DNA from 4 places in the Streptomyces sp. WAC04114 genome. Region 4 is predicted to be linked to each of the others. Evidence: riboswitches for the same ligand, from Rfam matches in the RefSeq annotation. Region 4 holds a riboswitch; each other region holds the start of a gene.
What was found. A riboswitch is a leader RNA that binds a small molecule or an ion and turns the genes downstream of it on or off. The one in region 4 is predicted to bind cobalamin.
Positions count from the first base shown of each region.

Region 1: another riboswitch for cobalamin. It lies ahead of K4G64_RS17715 ((2Fe-2S) ferredoxin domain-containing protein); the one in region 4 lies ahead of K4G64_RS03685 (ABC transporter substrate-binding protein).
Region 2: another riboswitch for cobalamin. It lies ahead of K4G64_RS32990 (prenyltransferase/squalene oxidase repeat-containing protein); the one in region 4 lies ahead of K4G64_RS03685 (ABC transporter substrate-binding protein).
Region 3: another riboswitch for cobalamin. It lies ahead of K4G64_RS29905 (ABC transporter substrate-binding protein); the one in region 4 lies ahead of K4G64_RS03685 (ABC transporter substrate-binding protein).

Region 1 covers NZ_JAIGQA010000059.1:138-5,514, reverse strand. Annotated here, with positions in the region: gene K4G64_RS17725 (FecCD family ABC transporter permease) at 1-554, opposite strand, end outside; gene K4G64_RS17720 (ABC transporter substrate-binding protein) at 551-1,543, opposite strand; gene K4G64_RS17715 ((2Fe-2S) ferredoxin domain-containing protein) at 1,696-2,127, opposite strand; cobalamin riboswitch at 2,167-2,361, opposite strand; gene K4G64_RS17710 (superoxide dismutase) at 2,584-3,225, opposite strand; gene K4G64_RS17705 (Fur family transcriptional regulator) at 3,415-3,924, shown strand; gene tsaD (tRNA (adenosine(37)-N6)-threonylcarbamoyltransferase complex transferase subunit TsaD) at 3,963-5,030, shown strand; partial or broken gene K4G64_RS17695 (GNAT family N-acetyltransferase) at 5,030-5,377, shown strand, end outside.
Region 2 covers NZ_JAIGQA010000191.1:34-5,410, reverse strand. Annotated here, with positions in the region: gene K4G64_RS33010 (MBL fold metallo-hydrolase) at 1-309, shown strand, start outside; gene K4G64_RS33005 (EcsC family protein) at 513-1,205, shown strand; gene K4G64_RS33000 (helix-turn-helix transcriptional regulator) at 1,360-2,265, shown strand; gene K4G64_RS32995 (SAM-dependent methyltransferase) at 2,269-3,066, opposite strand; cobalamin riboswitch at 3,237-3,366, shown strand; gene K4G64_RS32990 (prenyltransferase/squalene oxidase repeat-containing protein) at 3,484-4,695, shown strand; gene K4G64_RS32985 (SCO2322 family protein) at 4,692-5,333, shown strand.
Region 3 covers NZ_JAIGQA010000152.1:14,680-20,056, forward strand. Annotated here, with positions in the region: gene K4G64_RS29885 (cation diffusion facilitator family transporter) at 1-925, opposite strand, end outside; gene K4G64_RS29890 (metalloregulator ArsR/SmtB family transcription factor) at 989-1,348, shown strand; gene K4G64_RS29895 (4-hydroxybenzoate 3-monooxygenase) at 1,360-2,583, opposite strand; gene K4G64_RS29900 (CoA-binding protein) at 2,648-3,070, opposite strand; cobalamin riboswitch at 3,153-3,344, shown strand; gene K4G64_RS29905 (ABC transporter substrate-binding protein) at 3,413-4,429, shown strand; gene K4G64_RS29910 (iron chelate uptake ABC transporter family permease subunit) at 4,426-5,377, shown strand, end outside.
Region 4 covers NZ_JAIGQA010000006.1:74,815-80,191, forward strand. Annotated here, with positions in the region: gene K4G64_RS03675 (MFS transporter) at 1-468, shown strand, start outside; gene K4G64_RS03680 (class I SAM-dependent methyltransferase) at 437-1,186, shown strand; cobalamin riboswitch at 1,240-1,421, shown strand; gene K4G64_RS03685 (ABC transporter substrate-binding protein) at 1,451-2,494, shown strand; gene K4G64_RS03690 (iron ABC transporter permease) at 2,491-3,603, shown strand; gene K4G64_RS03695 (ABC transporter ATP-binding protein) at 3,600-4,430, shown strand; gene K4G64_RS03700 (helix-turn-helix transcriptional regulator) at 4,550-4,885, shown strand; gene K4G64_RS03705 (cation transporter) at 4,888-5,377, shown strand, end outside.

The DNA.
Region 1 (5,377 bases), on a different contig from region 4:
CCGGACCTGGCCAGGAAGTAGACGGCGACCAGCGCGGCGAGAGCGCCGAGGAACGCCGCAACCGGCAGTGAGAACACCCCGAACAGGGCGAGGTTGAAGACGACGACCAGCACCGCGCCGACCGTGGCACCCGAGGAGACCCCGAGCAGCATCGGGTCCGCGAGCGGGTTGCGCACCAGGGCCTGCAGGGCCATCCCGCATACGGCCAGGCCCGCGCCGACGACACCGGCCAGCAGCACGCGCGGCAGCCGTACGTCGATGACGATCGTCTCGCGGACCGGAGTCCAGGTCGGGTCGGCCAGCGCCGGATGCACGCGGTGCAGCAGGATGCCCCACACCTGGTCGGCCGGGACGCCGATGGATCCGACGGCGATCCCGAACGTGGCCGAGACCAGGACGAGCGCGCCGAGCAGCAGGAGCACGAGCGGGTAGGGAATCCGTTTGCGGCCCGGGACTATGACGTCACCGCCGACCGCTCTCCGGAAGCTCGCCTCCGATCCGGCGCCCGCGTCCTTCTCCTCGGTCACGCCCGCCGCGTCGGTCGCGCCGCTCACTTGAAGCGATCCGGGTGGATCTGGCGGGCCAGGGACTCCACGGCGGCCGGCACCCGGACGCCCAGCACCGTGGACGACAGGGGCAGCACGGCGAACCGCTTGTTCCTGATGGCAGGTACGTCCTTGAGCGCCGGGTTCGACAGCAGGAACTTCTTCTTGTCCTCGACCGACTGGTCGCCGTAGTCGTAGATGACGATGACCTCGGGCGCCCGCTCGGCCACCTGCTCGAACGACACGTCGCCGAACGCCTTGTCCACATCGGCGAAGAGGTTCACCGCGCCCGCCTGCTTGATCATCTCGTTGCCGATGCCCGCCCCGCCGGCGGTGAAGGCGGTCTTGTCGCCGCTGTCGTAGACGAAGAGCTTGACCGGCGTGACTCCGGCGAGCTTGCTCTCGACCGTGTCGAGGGTGGCGTGGAGCTTCTTCAGCTCCTTGTCGGCTCGTTCCGGCACCCCGAAGATCTTGGCCACGTTCCGGATCTCCCGGTCCATCGAGTCCATGGTCACGGGCCCGGAGGGGCATTCCTCGATGTTCAGGTAGGAGTTGATCCCGGCTTTGGACAAGGCGTCGCGGCTGCGGCCCTCCTTCTCGTCGAAGGTGCTGGCGAAACCGCCGTAGGCGAAGTCGGGTTCGGCGGCCAGCAGCGTTTCGAAGGACGGGTACTCCTTCGCGATGACCTTGATGCCGCCGTACGCGTCCTGGTACTCGGGGAGGATCTTGTCGTCGAGGTAGGCCGTGCCCACCATCGACTTCTCCAGGCCCAGCGCCAGCATGACCTCGGTCGCGTGCTGGTTCAGCGACACCGCGCGTTGCGGAGGACGCTGATAGGTCGTCTTCACACCGCAGTTGGAGAGGGTGACGGGGAAGCCGTCGACGGCGGAGCCCGCCTGCGCGGCGTCGTCCCGGGTGGCGCTCCCGCCACAGCCGGATATCAGCAGGGCCGCGGCGGCGATCGCCGACAGCAGGGACATCGGGCGCTTGCCCATCATGGAATGGGTCCTCTCACCGCGGGGTGGAACGGGAACGGTCCGGACTGGCTGGTGGTCCGGAGGACGGCCGGGTATGACAGCCGGCCGGAGTGGCTGAAATCGATCGCGTCGGGGCGATCAGGGCGGGTCTGGTGGGGTCGGGAGTCGTCGAGTCAGTCGCGTCGAGTCAGGCGCGGCAGCTGTCGAGCCGCCGCGGCAGCCGATGACACGGAGTTCCCGGCCCGGGCACGCCGAGGCGGGGTGAAGAGGTAGAGGTCCAGGATGTCCGGCAGTTCCGCGATGCCCGGTCCGCCCGCCCGTACCCAGGCGGCGATGTCCTCGGTCGCGGCGGGATCGTTGACGAGGCCGAACCAGACCGGACGGCCACCGGCGGCACGCCCCTCGGACGAAGGCTGCACGACGATCACATTCGCCTGCTCGCACACGTCGAGACACTCGGTGACCCGGACCGGGGCGTCCTCGGCCAGACGCGCGGTCTGCTCACCGTGGTCCACACCGGTCACCTTCGGACTGCCGCAGCAGCAGTCCCGGCACACCACGACCCGGCACGGCACCGCACCGTCCCGCGACACCGCCATGGGCATCCCGACACACCCGCCTCCCCGGGGAAATCCGCCCCAGTCATATCGAGGAGGCGACCGCGTGAGTCTCCTGGCTCTCGGGTCAGTGCTCGTCCCGGCCTTCCCACCCGCGTCCGGGCAGTGGTCTGTTCGGGATCCGCTCGCCGATCACAGTGGCGGTACCGCGCCGGATTCACACCGGCTTCCTCGTTCCGCCGTCGCCTTTGTCGCGGGCCATCATGGCAGAAGGACACGTCATCTCATACGCCCGCGGAGCAATGAGCCGTGGTGAAGCGCGGCACACGACCCGCGCACGAATGCACTGCGCGCTGCCTCCCTTGACCGCGAACCGGGACAGCCGAAGGGCTCCCGCGAGTCATGTCCTCGCGGAAGCCCTTCGTCATACCGCCTGCAAGTGAAGGTTGAGAAGACGATCACGAGCAGGACATCTGCGCCGACGCGGCTACGGCATCACCACGCTCACGGCGCGAGCAGCAGGCTGTCACCGCGTTCCTTGGCGGAGGCGTAGCGCTTGGCGACGTCCTGCCAGTTGACGACCTGCCACATGGCCTCGATGAAGTCGACCTTCTGGTTCTTGTACTGGAGATAGAAGGCGTGCTCCCAGGCGTCGAAGACCAGGATCGGGGTCGAGCCCTGGCCGACATTGCCCTGGTGGTCGTAGACCTGCTCGACGATGAGGCGCCCGCTCAGGGGCTCGTACGCGAGCACACCCCAGCCCGACCCCTGCGTGGTGGCCGACGCCTTGGACAGCTGCGCCTTGAAGTTGGCGAAGGACCCGAAGGACTCGGCGATGGCGTCCGCCAGCTCGCCCACGCCGTCCTTCTCCAGCGGCTCGCCGCCGCCCTCACCGGTCATGTTGTGCCAGTAGATGCTGTGCAGGATGTGGCCGGAGAGGTGGAAGGCCAGGTTCTTCTCCAGGCCGTTGATCGACCCCCACGACTCCTTGTCCCGGGCCTCCGCCAGCTGCTCCAGCGTGTCGTTGGCGCCCTTGACGTAGGCCGCGTGGTGCTTGTCGTGGTGCAGCTCGATGATCTCCGGGCTGATGACCGGAGCGAGCGCCGAGTAGTCGTACGGAAGCTCCGGGAGGCTGTACACCGGCATGTCCAACGTCCTCCGACATAATTGCGAATGGTATGCAGTTGCACGCTAACAGCAAAAGAGGTCGCACGCTGATCAGGAATTGGTCCTAGGACCGCGGTCGCGTCGCACAGCCAGGGGGCGTTCGTACTGTTGCAAGAGACTCGTGACCAGCGGCCGGAGACCGTACAGCCGGAGCACCGCGCCTCATTGATGCGACACGGACTGCGCTGCACACCGGGCCGTCTGCGCATCCTCGCGCTCCTGCATGCATCCGGGCTCCATCTCTCCACCGCCGAGGCCCGTACCGGACTGGCACGGAGGGGGAAGGCCGTCCACACCACCACGGTCTACCGCACCCTGGAAACCCTGGAGGCCGTGGGCCTGGTCCACGCGGTCCCCGGTCCGGGCCCGACGCGCTATGGCATCACGGGCGAGCCGCATCACCACATCGTGTGCGGGCTGTGCGGCCGTGTCGCGGCACTGGCCCGCGAACATCTGACGGAAGCGGTGGGGCGGATCGAGGAGCTGACCGGGCTGCGGCCCGACGCATCGGGATCGCTGCTCGTCTACGGCCGGTGCTCGCGATGCGCCGTCCGAACGAAGGGACGTGACGCAGAGCCGGGAGGGTGCGGAGCTGCGTCCGAGGACTGGACGTGTCAGGCAAGACGGCGCCCCGCACCCTCTTTCAGTCTTGCGCAGCCCGGTATCTTCTTGCAATAGGTTCGTTATTGCGATCGACTTGCAATAGGAGGTGGGCGATGGGCTCTCCGATCGTTCTCGGCATCGAGTCGTCCTGCGACGAGACCGGTGCCGGCCTGGTCCGGGACGGGCGGCTGCTGGGGCATGCGGTGGCGTCGAGCATGGACGAGCACGCCCGTTACGGCGGGGTGGTCCCCGAGATCGCCGCCCGGGCACACGTCCACTCCGTCCGTCCGGTGATCCAGCAGGCTTTGGACGAGGCCGGCTTGCGACTGTCCGACATCGGCGCCGTCGCCGTCACCACCGGGCCGGGCCTGTCCGGCGCGCTGCAAGTGGGCCTCGCGGGGGCGAAGGGAGTCGCGTACGCGCTGGGCGTCCCGCTGTACGGCGTCCACCACCTCGCCGGTCACGTCGCCGCCGACACCCTGGAGCACGGGCCACTGCCGACCCCCTGCATGGTGCTGATCGTCTCCGGTGGACATCCGTCCTTGCTGTTGGTCCGCGATCTGGCCCGCGACCCGATCCTCCATCTCGGCGACACCCTCGACGACGCGGCAGGGGAGTGCTTCGACAAGGTCGCTCGGGTCTTCGGGCTGCCGTATCCCGGCGGGCCGGCCATCGACCGGGCAGCGCGCGTGGGGGATCCGCGCGCTGTCCCCTTCCCCCGCCCGCTGACGGGCCCGCGCGACGAGCCGTACGCCTTCTCCTTCTCGGGGCTCAAGACGGCCGCCGCCCGCTGGGCCGAGGGTCACGCAGGCCGAGAACTGCCCGTGGCCGACGGGGCGGCCTCGCTCCAGGAGGCGGTGGCGGACGTACCCACCCGCAAGGCGGTCGCTGCCTGTGAGGAGTACGGGGTGGGCACATTGGTCGTGGTCGGAGGAGTCGCCGCGAACTCACGTGTGCGGTCGCTGGCCGAGGAGCGCTGCCGGGCCGCGGGCATCCGACTGCGCGTACCGCCGCTGTGGTTGTGCACGGACAACGGCGCGATGATCGCCGCCGTCGGCGACCTCCTGGTGCGGGCGGGAGCCGAACCCGCCCCGCTGGACGTGTCGATCGACCCGTCGGCCCCGCTGGCGTACGCGGCCCTGCACCCGATCGCGGCGCCGACGAGGGCGGTGGCGGCCTGATGAGCATCGCCATCCGCGTCTTCAAAGGAGCTGAACTGCTCGCCCACGCGGACGAGTTGCGCACTGTGTACGTCGACGCCTTCTGCGCCCCGCCCTGGGACGAGGACGAGGAGAAGGCAACGGAGTTCGTGGACCGACTCCCGGCGAACGTACGTCGGCCGGGCTTCACCGCCGTAATCGCCGTAGAGAGGGAGGAGATCCTCGGGTTCGCCACCGCCTGGACGACCCTCGCCCCCTTCCCCACCGACCGCTGCTACCCCCAGGCGGCGGCCGGTCTGGGCGCCGCCCACACCGCCGACTGGCTCGTCGGCGCCCGCGAGATAGACGAGCTCGCGGTCCGCGCCGAT
Region 2 (5,377 bases), on a different contig from region 4:
GGCCGGCTGGCCCCCGCCGAGATCCTCCCCGCCCACCAGCACCCCTTCTCCGACGCCACGGCCCGCGTACGGGAGTTGCTCACCCACCACGAGTCCCGCCTGACCGACCTGCTGGCCCTGCTCGCCGAGCCCCTCACCCCCTGGCAGCTCGCCGAGCGCATGGAGTGGAACCGCCCCTGGTCCGACATCCCCTACGGCTCCCGCACCATCGCCGTCTCGGAGGCCGAGGCGCATCTGCGGCGACTGGTGAAGCTGGGCCGGGCGGAGGCGGTGCCGGGGAGCGAGCCGGTGACGTACGTGGCGGTCTGACGTACGTGGAGGACGGAGCGGCGTGCACGTGGTGACAGGCAGGTGTGCGCACAGCAGTGCACGCCCCTGAAGCACTAAAACGCGCCCTTCGCACGACCCTGACCATCGGCCAACTGTCCGGATAGCGTGCCCGGCGGGGTGCGGTCACCCCATCACGCGATCACTGGAAAGTGTGCATTGGGGGGCTTGCCGTGGGGGAAAGCATGTCCGCGGAGATATTCGTCTCCGCGTTCAATCGGCTCGGCTGGGACACGTCGATGGCGCAGCGGGGAGCCGCGGGGTATTCGTCGGTGCGGAGTTGGCGGAATTCGCAGACCGGGCAGGTGGCCGCGGCGGGTGCGGCCGCGATGGCGGTGCCGGGGGCGCACGCCGTGGTCATGGTCGGCGATGTGGCGTTCCTGCTGCACAAGATGTCCGTCTGCGCATGGGGGATCGGCTTCAAGATGGGCGCGACGGTGGACGGAGAGGACGACCTCGCCGTCATCCTCGCCCTCTGGGCCGACGCCCTGGAGCCGGACGCGTTGAGCGTGACCTCTGCGGGGGCCGCGGCATCGGCGGGCTTCATCGCGTTCAACGTCGCCTACCCGACGTACGGAACCGCCGTGATGGCCAAGGCACTTGCACTGGGCGCGGGCAGTGGTGTGTCCGTGGTCGGCGGGAAGATCGTAGGGAAGAAGGGCGCCAAGGCCGCCGTGAAACTCAGCAAGCCGTTCATCAACAAGATCGCGCAGAAAGCGGCGGTGAAATTCTCCGCGGTTCTGGGCTCGAAAGCGGTGACGGGCTTCGTTCCGGTACTGGGCGCCCTCGCCGGGGCAGGGATCAACGCTTTCCTCGTCTCGAAATTCGCCGACGCGGCCGAGAGTTATTACCGTCATAAGCTGGCCGCCGAGAGCTGAGAACCGGCCACCGCCGTCCTCGCCTCGGCGCCCACCCGGGCAGGCACGCGCCTTCGGCATACTCCGGATGACGTCGGGGCATCGCCCCTAGGATGGTCGTGCCGCGACGCTTCAGCGCGTGCGGAGTTGCGTTCCACCGCAAGGAGACATGCCCATGGGCACCGAAGAGGCCGCACGCACGACGACCGGCAGCGGGGCCCTGGAAGGCGGGTGTGCCGGGCCCATGGTGCCGCGCCTGGCCCTCGGTGCCCGGCTGCGCGCCCTGCGGGAGAAGCGGGGCATCGGCCGGGCGGACGCGGGGCACGTCATCCGGGCCTCCGCCTCCAAGATCAGCCGGATGGAAGCCGGCCGCCACGGTTTCAAGCTGCGCGACGTCGCCGATCTGCTCACCCTCTACGGCGTCACGGACGAGGCCGAGCGCGCCACCCTGATGGCGCTGGCCGAGCAGGCCAACACCCCTGCCTGGTGGCGGTCGTACAGCGATGTCGTGCCGGCCTGGACGCAGACCTATCTCGGGGCCGAGCAGGCGGCGAGCCTCATCCGCTGCTTCCGGGTGCAGCGCGTCCCCGGCCTGTTGCAGACCGCCGACTACGCCCGGGCCGCCCTGCGGCTCGCGCACCCGGACGCCGGTGCGGCGGAGATCGACCGCCGGGTCGCCCTGCGGATGGCCCGCCGGCGGATCCTGCACCGGCAGCCGGCGACCCGGTTGTGGGCGGTGATCGACGAGGCGGCGCTGCGGCGCCCGGTGGGCGGCGTCGGTGTCATGCGGGACCAGCTCAGGCACCTCATCGAGATCTGCGGGCTCCCGCACGTGACGGTGCAGATCCTGCCGTTCTCCGCCGGTGCTCACGCCGCGGAGGGCGGCCCGATCACCATTCTGCGGCTGCCCGGCGGGCAGTTGCCCGACGTGGTCTACCTGGAGCAGCTCACCGGCGCCCTCTACCCCGACCGGCCGGCCGAGATCGAGTGCTACTGGGACGCCATGAACCGGCTGGTGGTCGAAGCCGAGTCGCCGGACGAGACTCCGACCATCCTGCACCGCGTCCTTCAGGAGACCTGAGGGTCAGCGCTTGAGGGCGACGCCGCCGTACTGGTGCACCTCCGCGGGCAGGCCCAGGGCCGCCGCGTCGGGACGCCAGCGCGAGCAGGACGCCACGCCCGGGTCGAGCAGCTCCAGGCCCTCGAAGTAGCGCGCGATCTGCTCGGGGCTGCGCAGGATGTACGGGATCGAGCCGCCGTCGTTGTACTGCTGGATGGCCCGGACGTACTCCTCGCTGGTGTCGGTGGAGTCGTACTGCACGAGGTAGCTGCCGGGGGGCAGGGCGTCCACCAGGCGTCGCACGATGGAGCGGGCCTCGTCGTGGTCCTCGATGTGGCCCAGGATTCCCATCAGCATGAGGGCGACGGGCTGGTCGAAGTCGAGTGTCTTCCCGGCCTCCCGGACGATGGCGCCGGGGTCGCGCAGGTCGGCGTCGACGTAGTTGGTGACGCCCTCCGGCGTGCTGGTGAGCAGGGCGCGGGCGTGGGCCAGCACCAGCGGGTCGTTGTCGACGTAGACGATCCGGCTCTCCGGGGCCACCCGCTGGGCGATCTGGTGGGTGTTGTCCACATTGGGCAGGCCGGTGCCGATGTCCAGGAACTGCCGGATGCCCTCTTCGGCGGCGAGGTGGCGCACGGCGCGGGCGAGGAAGTAGCGGGCGGCACGGGCACCGGTCTCGATCCCGGGGAAGACCTCACGGAACGCGTCACCGGCCACCCGGTCGACCTCGTAGTTGTCCTTCCCGCCCAGCCAGTAGTTCCAGATCCGGGCCGAGTGCGGCACCGAGGTGTCGATCTTGGGGAACGGCTCCTGCTCGGTCATGGACGCTCCTGAGTGTGTGGTCGAGGAAGCCCCACGTTAGCCGGTCGACACCCCGAAGAGGATCAACTCCTGCGCGGCACCCGGGAGTTCCACGGCCCCACCTCGGTCGCCCTCGTCGCCGGACCGGCGGCCCTGTACCGCGGGGCCCCGGCCCCCTCGGCCCGATTCCTACGTGCGGGTACAGTGAGCGGGTCGTCATCACACCGTACGGGGGAAAGCCGGTGCAATTCCGGCGCTGACCCGCAACCGTGAACCGCCCGCCGCGGGCGGTGAGCCGGATCGCTCCGTACGGTTCGTGACCGGCTCACGTGCCCGGCAGTCCGCCGGTGCACGGCACCGTCGAGGTATACGGAGCCGAGCCGCCGGGGGGTGCCCCGTGCTGCCCGGCTCCCCCACAGGGAGAGGCACCCGCCGATCATGAACGTCCGCCGCAGCGCCGCGGTCCTGGCCGCCGTCGCCGTGATCGGCGCCGCCACCCCGGCCGCCGCCGACCCGTCCCCGTCGCCCTCCCAGGCGTTCCCGTCCGCCCTGTACGGCGGCACGGACCCGAAGTACGACGGCGTCTGGCGCCAGTCGCTCGCGCTGCTCGCGCAGGACACCGTGGGTGTGAAGCCCGCCGAGAAGTCCGTGGAGTGGCTGGCGCGGCAGCAGTGCGAGGACGGCTCCTTCGCCGCGTACCGTCCCGACCCCACCGCCGCGTGCGACGCCAAGACCATGCTGGACACCAACGCCACGTCCGCCGCCGTGCAGGCCCTCACCGCGCTCGGCGGGCACGACGACGTCACCGGCAAGGCCATAGGCTGGCTGAAGTCGGTGCAGAACAAGGACGGCGGCTGGGGCTATTCGCCCGGCGGCGCCAGCGACACCAACTCCACGTCGGTCGTCGTGGGCGCGCTCGCCGCCGCGGGCGAGAAGCCGGACCGGGTCGTCAAGGACGGCAAGTCTCCCTACGACGCGCTGCTGAAGCTCGCCCTGCCCTGCGGCGGGGACGACGACGGCGCCTTCGCGTTCCAGCCGGACAAGAAGGGCGAGCTCGCCGCCAACGCGGACGCCACGGCGGCCGGTGTGCTCGGCTCCCTGGGCAAGGGCATGGTCGTCGAGCCCGGCAAGAAGTCCGACACGACCTGCGAGAAGGCCGGGACGCCTCAGCAGGCGGCGGCGAACGGCGCGGGCTATCTCACCGCCGCCCTGACCAAGGACAACGGGCACCTGATGTCCGCACTGGCCGGTGCCGAGCCCCAGCCCGACTACGGCAACACCGCCGACGCGGTCGTCGCGCTCGCCGCGCAGGGCGCCACCGCGCAGGCGGAGAAGTCCGTGCGGTGGCTGGAGAAGAACTCCGCCGAATGGGCCGCGCAGAGCGGTCCGGCCGCCTACGCCCAGCTGATCTTCGCCGCCCACGCGACGGGCACGAACCCCCGCGACTTCGGTGGCGCGGACCTCGTGAAGCAGCTGGGCGCCACGGGCCCGGCCCCGCAGACGGCGGAGCAGACCAAGGCCGCGGACGAGAAGAAGGAGGACTCCGGCTCGGACTTCTTCGGCGTCTGGTGGTACGTCGGCGTCTGCCTCGTCGCCGGCATCGGTATCGGCTTCCTGTTCACCGGCCGCAAGAAGAAGCAGCAGCCGTGATCCGCAGGGCCCTTCTCCTCCTCCTGGCCTCGCTCCTGCTGTGCGCGGGAGCGGGCCAGGCCCAGGCCGCCGGCTACCGGTACTGGTCGTTCTGGGAGCGCGACGGCGGTCACTGGGTCTACGCCACCCAGGGCCCGTCCCTGGCCCGGCCCTCGGACGGCGACGTCCAGGGCTTCCGCTTCGCGGTGAGCGAGGACTCCGCGAACGCGGCCCGGCCGCGCGGCAAGGCCGATTTCGCGACGATCTGCGCGAAGACGCCCGCGCAGGACGGCCGCAAGCGGGTGGCCCTGGTCCTCGACTTCGGCACCCCGTCGGACGCCCCCGAGGGCGAGACCCCGCCCGCCGCGCGCACGGCCTGCGCCCGGGTCTCCCCCGACGCGACGACGGCCGAGGCCCTGGCGGCGGTGGCCAAGCCGCTGCGCTACGACACCAACGCCCTGCTGTGCGCGATCGCGGGCTACCCGGAGAAGGGCTGCGGCGAACAGGTCTCGCAGCAGCGGACCCCGGAGCCCGACAAGCCCGCCGCGGAGCAGAAGGCCCCGTCGGACGACGGCCCGTCCCTGGGCCTGGTCGCGGGCATCGCCGTGGTGGTGGTCCTGGGCGGGGCGGCGATCTGGCAGGTACGGCGGCGTGGGTAGCCGTCCCGCCCAGGACCACCACCACGGCGATGCCCGCGACCAGG
Region 3 (5,377 bases), on a different contig from region 4:
CGGGCACCTCGGTCAGGGCCCGCTCGGCGCGGTCCACCAGGACCGGGTCGACGGCGTCCATCACCCGGCGGAACACCTCCCGGGCCGCGTCCCGCAGCACCAGCGCGATCGCCGCGGTGATCGCCAGCCCGACGACGGGATCGGCCAGTTGCCATCCCAGGGCCGAGCCGCCGGCGCCCAGCAGCACGGCCAGCGAGGTGAAGCCGTCGGTGCGGGCGTGCAGCCCGTCGGCCACCAGCGCGGCCGAGCCGATCGAGCGGCCGACGCGGATGCGGTAGCGCGCCACCCACTCGTTGCCGGCGAAGCCGACGAGGGCGGCCACGGCGACCGCCGGGACGTGCTGGACCGGGCGCGGATCCAGCAGGCGGTCCACGGCCGTCCAGCCCGCGAAGGCCGCGGACGCGGCGATCGTCAGCACGATCACGAGACCGGCCAGGTCCTCGGCCCGCCCGTAGCCGTAGGTGAAGCGGCGCGTGGCCGCGCGCCGGCCCAGCACGAAGGCGATCCCGAGCGGGACGGCGGTCAGTGCGTCCGCGGTGTTGTGCACCGTGTCCCCGAGCAGCGCCACCGACCCGGAGACCACCACCACGACCGCCTGCGCCAGCGCCGTCACACCCAGGACGACGAGCGAGACCCACAGCGCCCGCATCCCGCGGGCCGAGGACTCCAGGGCGGAGTCGACCTTGTCGGCCGTCTCGTGGGAGTGCGGGGCGAGGAGGTGGGCCACCCGGTGGCGCAGGCCGTGCCGGTGGCCGTGGCCGTGACCGTGGCCGTGGCCGTAGCCAGGCGGATTCCCGCGGTCGTGCCTCCGCTCGTGCCGGTGGTCGTGCCCGGGCGAGTGCCCGTGGTCGCGTCCCTGCGGGTTCCCGCGATCGGGCCCGGGGGTGTGTTCATGAGGGTGGGAGTGCTCGTGCCGGTCGCTCACGTGGATCCCCTTCCGGTGCGCGCGAGAGTGGACGTACCCGTGTCGTGGCGCCATTATGTGCGTATGAGCGCACGCATGCACCTGTCATCTGCGCATGATGCGCATCCGCGCAGCCCCGGCGAGGAGCAGTTCGCGCTCGCCGCCGAACTGCTGGCCCTGCTGGGGGACCGGACCCGGCTCGCCCTGCTGCACGCGCTGACCGGGGGAGAGGCCGACGTCACGACCCTCACGGAGGCGTGCGGGGCGGCCCGGCCGGCCGTCAGCCAGCACCTGGCGCGACTGCGCCTCGCGGGCCTGGTGGACACACGCAAGGAGGGTCGCCGGGTGATCTACTCACTGCGCGACGGCCATCTGCGCAGGCTCGTCGACGAGGCGCTGAACGTGGCCGACCACCGGCTCAGCGACCGGCCCCCGCACGACTGACCACGGCCCGCTCAGTAGCGCGCCGCCGTCCCGAGGTACTGCTCGGCGAAGGCGGCGGCCGCCGTGGGCGAGGTGAACAGACGGCGCAGCCGGGCGAGCGCGGTGCCCGCGCGGAACGGGTCGCCCGCCGCCGTGCCGTGGTACACCTCGGACAGCCACTGCGAGAACTCCTGGTAGTCCCACACGCGCCGCAGACACGCCTGCGCGTAGCCGTCGAGGCCGCCGCCGTCACCGGTGGTGAGCCGCGCGACCAGGGCGTCGCCGAGCAGGAAGGCGTCGTGCAGGGCGAGGTTCATGCCCTTGGCGGCGATCGGGGCGACCAGATGGGCCGCGTCGCCCGCGAGGAAGAGCCGGCCGTGCACCATCGGCTCGACCACGTAGTCGTGCATGTCCAGCACACGCTTCTCGATCAGCCGGCCCTCGGTCAGCGGCGGCGCACCGGCCGCCCCGAGCCGTTCCCGCAGCTCCGACCAGACACGCTCGTGCGGCCAGTTCTCCACGTCGTCGCCCGGCGGGCACTGGAGGTAGTAGCGGGTCACCTCCGGGCTGCGGGGCATCTGGCCGGCGAAGCCGCGACCGTGGCAGCCGAACAGCACGCAGTCGGTGGACGGCGGGGCCTCGGCGAGCAGGGCCAGCCAGCCGATGCCGTAGTCGTGCCGCGCGATCCGGACCCGCTCGGTCGGGAGCGAGGCCCGGCTCACCCCGCGCGCCCCGTCGCAGCCCGCGACGAAATCGCAGTGCACGACCTGGAGTTCGCCGCTCTCGTGGCAGGTGTACGACACCGACGGCCGGTCGCCGTCGACGTCGTGGACGCGTACGTCCCGGACGCCGAAGCGGATCGCGCCGCCCCGGACGTCGGCGTACTCGCGCACCAGGTCCGTCACCAGCAACGGCTGCGGGTAGACGAAGTGGTGGCTGCCCGTCAGCTCGCCGTACGGAAACCTGTACCGCTCCCCGTCGAAGCGGAACTCGCACGCGGTGTGCGGCTCCGCGCGGTCCAGCAGGTTCCGGGCGAGGCCCCGCTTCTCCAGGCCCCGCACGGCCCATTCCTCGATGACCCCGGCCCGGGGCCGCTGTTCGACGAACTCCCGGGTCTCGGTCTCCAGCACCAGGCAGTCCACGGACGCGGCCCGCAGGATGTTGCCGACGGTCAGACCCGCGGGACCGGCGCCCACGACGACGACCGGAAAACGGTGCGGGGCACCGGAGTCGGCGGGCGGAAGGGGGTGGGTCATGCGCACATTATGGAGGCCGTTGTCAGTGGACGGTCACCTCCGCGGACGGCTGCCTCCCTCAGGGCTACTGCACGTCGTGACGAGACAGCCGTGGGATCTCGATCGCCGGGCAGCGGTCCATCACCATCTCCAGGCCCGCCGCACGGGCCCGGTCGTACGCCGCCTCGTCGATGACGCCGAGCTGGAACCAGACGCCCTTCGCGCCCTTGGCGACCGCCTCGTCCGCGACGGCCCCGGCGAGGTCGCTGTTCACGAACACGTCGACGACGTCCACGTCGAAGGGGATGTCCGCCAGGCTCGCGTAGCCCTTCTCCCCGTGCACCGTCTCCGCCTTCGGGTGCACCGGAACCACGCGCTTGCCGAAGCGCTGGAGCACCGCGGCGACGCCGTACGCCGCGCGCCGCTGGTTCGACGACAGGCCCACCACGGCCCAGGTGTCGCCGAGCTCGGTGAGGATCCTGCGGACCGTTGCCTCGTCGCCGTGCACCGGCGGCCTCCAAGGAAGTCGTGGACGAACTGTTCCTTGTGTAACGGCGCCGGGTGTGCGGTGATTCCCCGGCCGGCCTCCGTGATAGCTTGCCGAGGCCAGTCGAACCCATGTACGTGGGTCAGGGAATCCGGTGCGAATCCGGAACTGACGCGCAGCGGTGAGGGGGACGGGCGGGGCCTCGGCCACTGGACTCCCTCGCGGACGTCCGGGAAGGCGCCTCGATCCCGGGTGAACCCGAGTCCGAAGACCTGCTGGCGGCCCCCGCGGCCGCGTGCGGCGGGGGAGCACCGTACGACCGGGCTCCGCGCATGAGCCCTCGACGCCTGAGGACTGGTTCCCGTGCCCCTCGCCCGACCCGCCCGTGCCGCCGCCCTGCTCGCGGCCGGCTCCCTGCTCCTGACCGGCTGCGGCGGCACCGCGTCCACCGACGCCAAGGCCGCCGTCACCCTCACCAACTGCGGGCACGAGGTCCGCGTCCCCGCCCCGCCGCGGCACGCGGTGTCCCTCAACCAGGGCACCACCGAGATCCTGCTCTCCCTGGGCCTGGCCGACCGCCTCGCGGGTACGGCCACCTGGACCGACCCCGTGATGAAGGGGCTGGAGAAGGCCGAGGCGAAGGTGCCGCGCCTCGCCGACGACAACCCGTCCTTCGAACGCGTCCTGGACACCGAGCCCGACTTCGTCGCCGCGTCCTTCGTCTCCACCCTCGGCAAGGGCGGCGTCGCCACCCGCGAGCAGTTCGAGAAGCTCGGCGTCCCCACCTACGTCTCCCCGTCCGACTGCGCCGGCAAGGACAACTCGGGCGGCGGCGACGGCGCCCGCGACAAGGCCCTGGACATCGACACCGTCTACGGCGAAGTGCGCGACCTCGCGACCGTGTTCGGGGTGAGGAAGCGCGGCGACGCCCTCGTGGGCTCCCTCCAGCAGCGCATGAAGAAGGCCACGGCCGGCATCGACGCCTCCGACGTCACCCTCCTCTACTGGTTCGCGAACTCCGAGTCGCCCTACCTGGCGGGCTGTTGCGGCGCGCCCGGCATCATCACCCGGGCCCTCGGCGCGAAGAACGTCTTCGACGACACGCACGAGGAGTGGCCACAGGTCAACTGGGAGACCGTCGCCGACCGCGACCCCGACGTCCTCGTCATCGGCGACCTGACCCGCAAGTCCCAGACCGCCGAGTCCGCCGCGAAGAAGATCGCCTTCCTGGAGTCCAACCCCGTCACCAGGAACATGGACGCCGTCCGGCACAAGCGGTACGTGCTGCTCAGCGGCCAGGCCATGAACCCGACCATCCGCACCGTCGAGGGTGTGGAGCAGGTGGCGGCCGGGCTGCGCCGGTTCGGGCTGGTGAAGTGACCGCCCAGGGGCTGCCGGCCGCCGGGACCGGGCCCCCGCGCCGGGCAGGACTCGCGCTGGGCGCGGCCGGGACCGTCGCGCTCGTCGCCTCCCTCGCCGTGGCCATCACCATCGGTCCCGCCGACATCGGCGTCGGCGACGTGTGGTCCGTCGTGGCCGCCCATCTCGGCCTCGGCAGTTCGGAGCTGACGCCGATCAGGGACGGGATCGTCTGGCAGCTGCGGCTGCCGCGCACCCTGCTCGCGGCCGTGTGCGGGGCCGGACTCGCCGTGTGCGGGGCGGTGATGCAATCCCTGCTGCGCAACCCGCTGGCCGACCCCTTCGTGCTGGGGGTGTCCTCGGGCGCATCCACCGGAGCGGTCCTCGTGGTCGTGCTCGGCGCGGGCGGCGGCGCCATATCGGTGTCCGGGGGCGCGTTCCTCGGCGCCCTGCTGTCGTTCGCTCTGGTGCTGCTGCTCAGCCACACCCTCGGCGGCACCACCGACCGGGTCGTCCTCGCGGGCGTCGCCGCGATGCAGCTCTTCTCGGCCCTCACCTCCTTCGTCGTGATGACCTCCGCCGACGCCGAGACGACCCGGGGCGTGCTGTTCTGGCTCCTCGGCTCGCTCGGCGGCGCGGGCTGGACCGACGTGTGGCTGTGCCTGGCCGTGCTGGCCGTGGCCCTGGTGGTCTGCCTGTCCTACGCCCGTACCCTCGACGCCTTCGCCTTCGGACAGGACGCGGCGGCCGCGCTCGGGGTGTCCCTCGCCCGGACCCGCCTGGTGCTGCTGTGCGTCACGGCCCTGCTCACGGCCGCGCTGGTCAGCTCGGCAGGGGCGATCGGCTTCGTCGGACTGGTCCTGCCGCACGCCGCCCGGGCCCTGACCGGCCCCGGGCACGCCCGGCTGCTGCCGGTCACCGCCCTCGCGGGAGCGGTGTTCTTGGTGTGGGTGGACACCCTGGCGCGGA
Region 4 (5,377 bases):
CCCCTCGCGTCCGGCCTGATCCGGCGCATGCCCTACGCGACGGCCCTCGCGGTCGGCTTCACGGGCCTGGCGGCCGGGCTCGCGGTACTGGCGATCGGCACCCGGCCTGCCCTGCTGGCGGGCGGGGCCCTGATCACCCTGGGCGACATCGTCCTGTTCCTGAAGAACGACCTGGAGGCCCTGCGCCGCAGCCCGCGCTCGGACGCCGTCGTCTTCGGGCGGCAGCGGCTGGCCGCGGGACTCGGCGCCTGCGCCAGCGGAGTACTGGGCGGGCAACTCTACGGACTCACCGAACACGCCGGGCACGCGGGCTGGTTCTGGCTGCTGGCCGCGGCGCAGTGCCTGGTGCTGCCGCCGCTGCTCCTGGCACTGCGCACCCGCAAGGCGCGACACCCTCACCCCCGCACCCACCACGACGAAGGAGCACTGAGAGCGCATGACACGGACGGGCGGGTTCCAGGACGATGACTTCTGGACCGAGTTCCACGACTTCCTCTTCTCCGAGCAGCGCCACGCGCAGGCCGAGGAACTGCTCGGCACCTCTCCCCTGCTGGCCTTCCCCGCCGGGGCCCGGGTGCTGGACCTGTGCTGCGGCCCCGGTGTGTTCACGGTTCCGCTCGCCCGCCGCGGCCACCACGTCACCGGGGTCGACCTGAGCCCCGCCATGCTGGACCGGGCACGCAAGCGGTCGGCCGACGCGGGCGTCCAGGTCACGTACGTGCGGGCCGACGCCCGCGCGTACGAGGCACCGGGCGCCTTCGACGTCGTCCTCAACATGTTCACCTCGTTCGGCTACTTCGAGGACCCGGCCGACAACGCCCGTGTCCTGCGCACCATGCACACCTGCCTGGCCCCCGGCGGCACCCTCGTCCTGGACCTGGCCGGCAAGGAGCTGCTGGCCCGCAAGGTCACTCCGCCGAAGGTGGTGCGGCGGGGCGAGGACCTGATGGTGCAGACCGACACCGTGCTGGACGACTGGGCGCGGCTGCGCAGCGACTGGGTCCTGGTCCGGGGCGAGCGGGTGACACGCGCCACTTTGGTGTGGTTCGTGTACAGCGCGGTCGAGCTGCGGCGGATGGTGGAGGAGGCGGGCTTCGGCCCGGTGGAGATCTTCGGCGGTTTCGATGGCCGCCCCTACGACGAGAACGCCGAGCGGCTGGTGGTGCGGGCGGTACGCGGGGCGTGAGATCCGGCGGGGGCGCTCGGACGGTTCCGCACGCCCTGTTGGCCACTTCTCGGCAGACCGTAGTATCAGCGGGTCATCACCGCGACGGGAGACAGGAAGCCGGTGCGAATCCGGCACGGTCCCGCCACTGTGACCGGGGAGTGCACCCTTCGAAACGCCACTGCGCGCCGCGCGGGAAGGCAGGGGGAGCGTCGATCCGGGAGTCAGGACACTGGCCTGTCGCGGGCCCGTTCCGAGGAGCGCGGACTCCCCAGGAGGCTTCACGTGTACGACGGCACGTCCCGTCCCCCGCTGTCCACCCCTGCCCGCCGACGCCGTGCCCTGCGGGCTACGGCCGCGGCCGTGGCCGTGTCGGCGGCCCTGCTGACCGCCGGCTGCGGATCCTCGCAGGACACCGCCCAGGACGCGAAAGCCACAGCCGCGTCGGCCGACGGCTTCCCCGTCACCATCGACAACTGCGGCGTGAAGACGACGTACGACAAGGCACCCGCCCGCGTCGTCACCATCCACCAGCACCCGGCGGAACTCCTGCTCTCCCTGGGGCTCAAGGACCGCATGGTCGGCACCGCCTTCCCCGACTCCGCCGTCCTGCCCGAGCTGAGGAACGACTACGAGTCGATCCCCGAACTGGCGAAGAAGGAACCGTCCTTCGAGACCGTCCTCGAGGCCGAGCCGGATCTCGTCTACGGCGGCTACGGCAGTGCCTTCGCGGAGAACGAGGGCCGCTCCCGCAAGGCGTTCGCCGACGCCGGCATCGACACCCACCTCAACCGCGAGTACTGCGGCAAGAAGCGCGTGACGATGAAGGACACCTACGAAGAAGTCCGCACCGCCGGCAGGATCTTCGGCGTACCCGACCGCGCGGACGAACTGGTCTCCGACCTCCGGGCGAGGGTCGGCAAGGCCACCACCGCCGTCGAAGGCGCACCCGAGGTCCCTGTCTTCGTCTACGACAGCGGCGACAAGTCCGCCTTCACCGCGGGCGGCAAGAGCCTCGGCACCGAACTGATCCGGCTGGCCGGCGGCAAGAACGTCTTCGCCGACCTCGACGACGTCTTCGGTGACGTCTCCTGGGAGCAGGTCCTCGACCGCAAGCCGGAAGTCATCGCGATCTACGACTACGCCGGCGCGGGAAGCGTCGAGCAGAAGAAGAAGTTCCTGCTGTCCCAGACCGCGCTGAAGGACGTGCCCGCCATCAGGAACAAGCGGTTCGTCGTCCTGCCGCTGACCGCCACCCTGGTCGGCGTGCGGTCCGCCTACGCGGTGGAGGACCTGGCCCGCGGCATCCACCCCGAGAGCTTCCGGTGACGGCTCCGGTCACCGATGCCGCCGGGCGGGCCGTGAAACCGGGGGCGCGGGACGACAGGCGGCCCGGCCCGGCCGGTCTCGCGGTCACACTCGCCGTGCTGGCCGTCCTGCTGGTGGTCTCCGCCACGGCGGGCCTGGCGATCGGCTCGGTGCAGGTGCCGCCGGGACAGGTGTGGGGCATCGTGACGCACGCACTGGGCGCCGACTGGGCGGAGCCGGAGTGGTCACGGGCGCGGGAGACCATCGTGCTGGACGTCCGCGCCCCCCGTGTCCTCCTCGGGGCCGTGGCCGGCGCCGGACTCGCGGTGGTGGGCACCGCCCTGCAGGCCCTGATCCGCAACCCGCTCGCCGAGCCCTACCTGCTCGGCGTCTCCTCCGGGGCGTCCCTGGGTGCCGTCGTGGTGATCGTCTTCGGGGTCACCCTGCTCGGACCGGTGTCGCTGTCGGCCGCCGCGTTCGCGGGGGCGCTCGGGGCACTGCTGCTCGTCTACGCCACCGCCCGCACCGGCGGCCGGATCACCTCCGCACGACTGGTCCTTTCCGGCGTGGCCATCGCCGCGGTACTCACCGCCGTGCTCGACCTGCTCCTGCTCACCACCGACCGGGGCAACGAGGCCCGCGCGGTCCTCGCCTGGACCCTCGGCGGCCTCGGCGGCGTCAACTGGGACACCCTGTGGCTGCCCGGCGCCGCCCTGCTCCTGGGCATCGCCGTCCTCATGGTCCAGGCCCGCAACCTCAACCTGCTGCTCGCCGGTGAGGAGGCCGCGACCACGATGGGGCTGGACGTGGCCCGCTTCCGTGCCCGCATGTTCGTCCTGCTCTCCCTCGTCACCGGCATCCTGGTCGCGGCCTGCGGACCGATCGGCTTCGTGGGCCTGATGCTGCCGCACATCGTCCGCCTCGCCGTCGGCGGCGACCATCGCCGTGTCCTGCCGACGGCCGCCCTAGGCGGCGCCGTCTTCCTCATCTGGGCCGACATCGCAGCACGTGTCGTCGCCGCGCCGATGGAGATACCCGTCGGCGTGCTCACCGCGCTGTGCGGCGGCCCGTTCTTCCTGTGGCTGATGCGCCGCGACGCCCGCAGGACCACGGACCAAGGAGGGGCATGACCGCCACGGAACTCGTCGTCGACGGCGTCACTCTCACCGCCGGCGCGCACCGCCTCGTCGAGGACGTCTCCCTGACCGCCCGCCCCGGCGAAGTCATCGGCCTCGTCGGCCCCAACGGCAGCGGCAAGTCCAGCCTCCTGCGCACCGTCTACCGCGTCCTGCGCCCCGCCGCCGGCCATGTCAGGGTCGACGGCACGGACGCCTGGTCGCTGCCCGTGCGGCAACTGGCCCGGACGGTCGCGGCGGTGGTCCAGGAGTCGGGCGCCGACTTCGACCTGTCCGTGCGTGAGGTCGTCGCGATGGGCCGCACCCCGCACAAACGACTCCTCGACGGCGACACCCCCGAGGACGCCGAGCTGATCGATACGGCCCTGGACGCGGTGGACGCCACAGACCTGGCCCATCGCCCCTTCGACCGCCTCTCCGGCGGCGAACGCCAGCGCGTCCTCATCGCCCGCGCCCTCGCCCAGCAGCCCTCCCTCCTCGTCCTGGACGAGCCGACCAACCACCTCGACATCCGCCACCAGCTGGACGTCCTGAACACGCTGCGCCGCCTGCCGGCCACGGTGCTCGTCGCCCTGCACGACCTGAACCTCGCGGCCTACTACTGCGACCGCCTGTACGTCCTGCGCGACGGCCAGGTCATTGCATCGGGCCCGCCGTTGGAGGTCCTCACACCACAACTGTTGGCCGAGGTCTACGGCGTGACGAGCGAGGTGGCCACCCATCCCCGCACCGGCGCACCGCAGGTGACCTTCCTTCCCGGGGAGCCGCACCCGGCCGAACCGGCCCAGGCACCACCTCGCACCTCCACGTCCCGTGGCTGAGCGCACGGAGAGGTGGGCACGGCGGGATCACCGAGGCGGACGGTGAACACGAGCAGCCCGGATCCACGGATGCTGGATTCAGGATTTCCTGGATTCAGGATTTCGTGTACTTTTGTGGCGTGCTGATCGTTGCCTCCGACGTCGAGGTGCTGGCCCGCTTCGGCCGCGCACTCGCCGACCCCATCCGCTGCCGCGTCCTGCTCGCCCTGCGCGACGCGCCCGCCTACCCGGCCGACCTCGCCGAAGCCCTCGGTATCTCCCGGACCCGCCTGTCGAACCACCTCGCGTGTCTGCGTGACTGCGGGCTGGTGGTCACCGTTCCCGACGGCCGCCGCACCCGGTACGAGATCGCCCACGAACGCCTCGCCCACGCCCTCGACGACCTGCGCACCGCCGTGGTCGCCGTCGAGACCGACCGGACGTGCGCGGACGCCGCCGAGAAGGGGTGCTGCTGACCGTGACCGCCGACGTGTCGACATCCCTCGACCCCTCACCCGCACGACGCGAGGCACTCTCCCGTCGCATACGGTTCCTCGTCGCCGCGACCATCATCTACAACGTCTTCGAGGCGGTCGTCGCGATCGCCGCCGGTACGACCGCCTCCTCGACCGCCCTCATCGGCTTCGGGCTCGACTCGGTCATCGAGGTGTCCTCAGCAGCCGCCGTCGCCTGGCAGTTCTCCGCCTCCGACCCCGCCGTCCGCGATGCCCGCGAGCAGCGCGCCCTGCGTATCATCGCGGTCTCCTTCTTCGCCCTCGCCGCCTACGTCTCCTTGGACGCGATCCGCGCCCTGACCGGCACCGGGGAGGCCGAACGATCCGTTCCCGGGATCGTCATCGCCGCTCTCTCGCTCGCGGTCATGCCGTTCCTGTCCGCCGCCCAGCGCCGGGCCGGCCGGGAACTCGGCTCCGCATCCGCCGTCGCAGACTCCAAGCAGACCCTGCTGT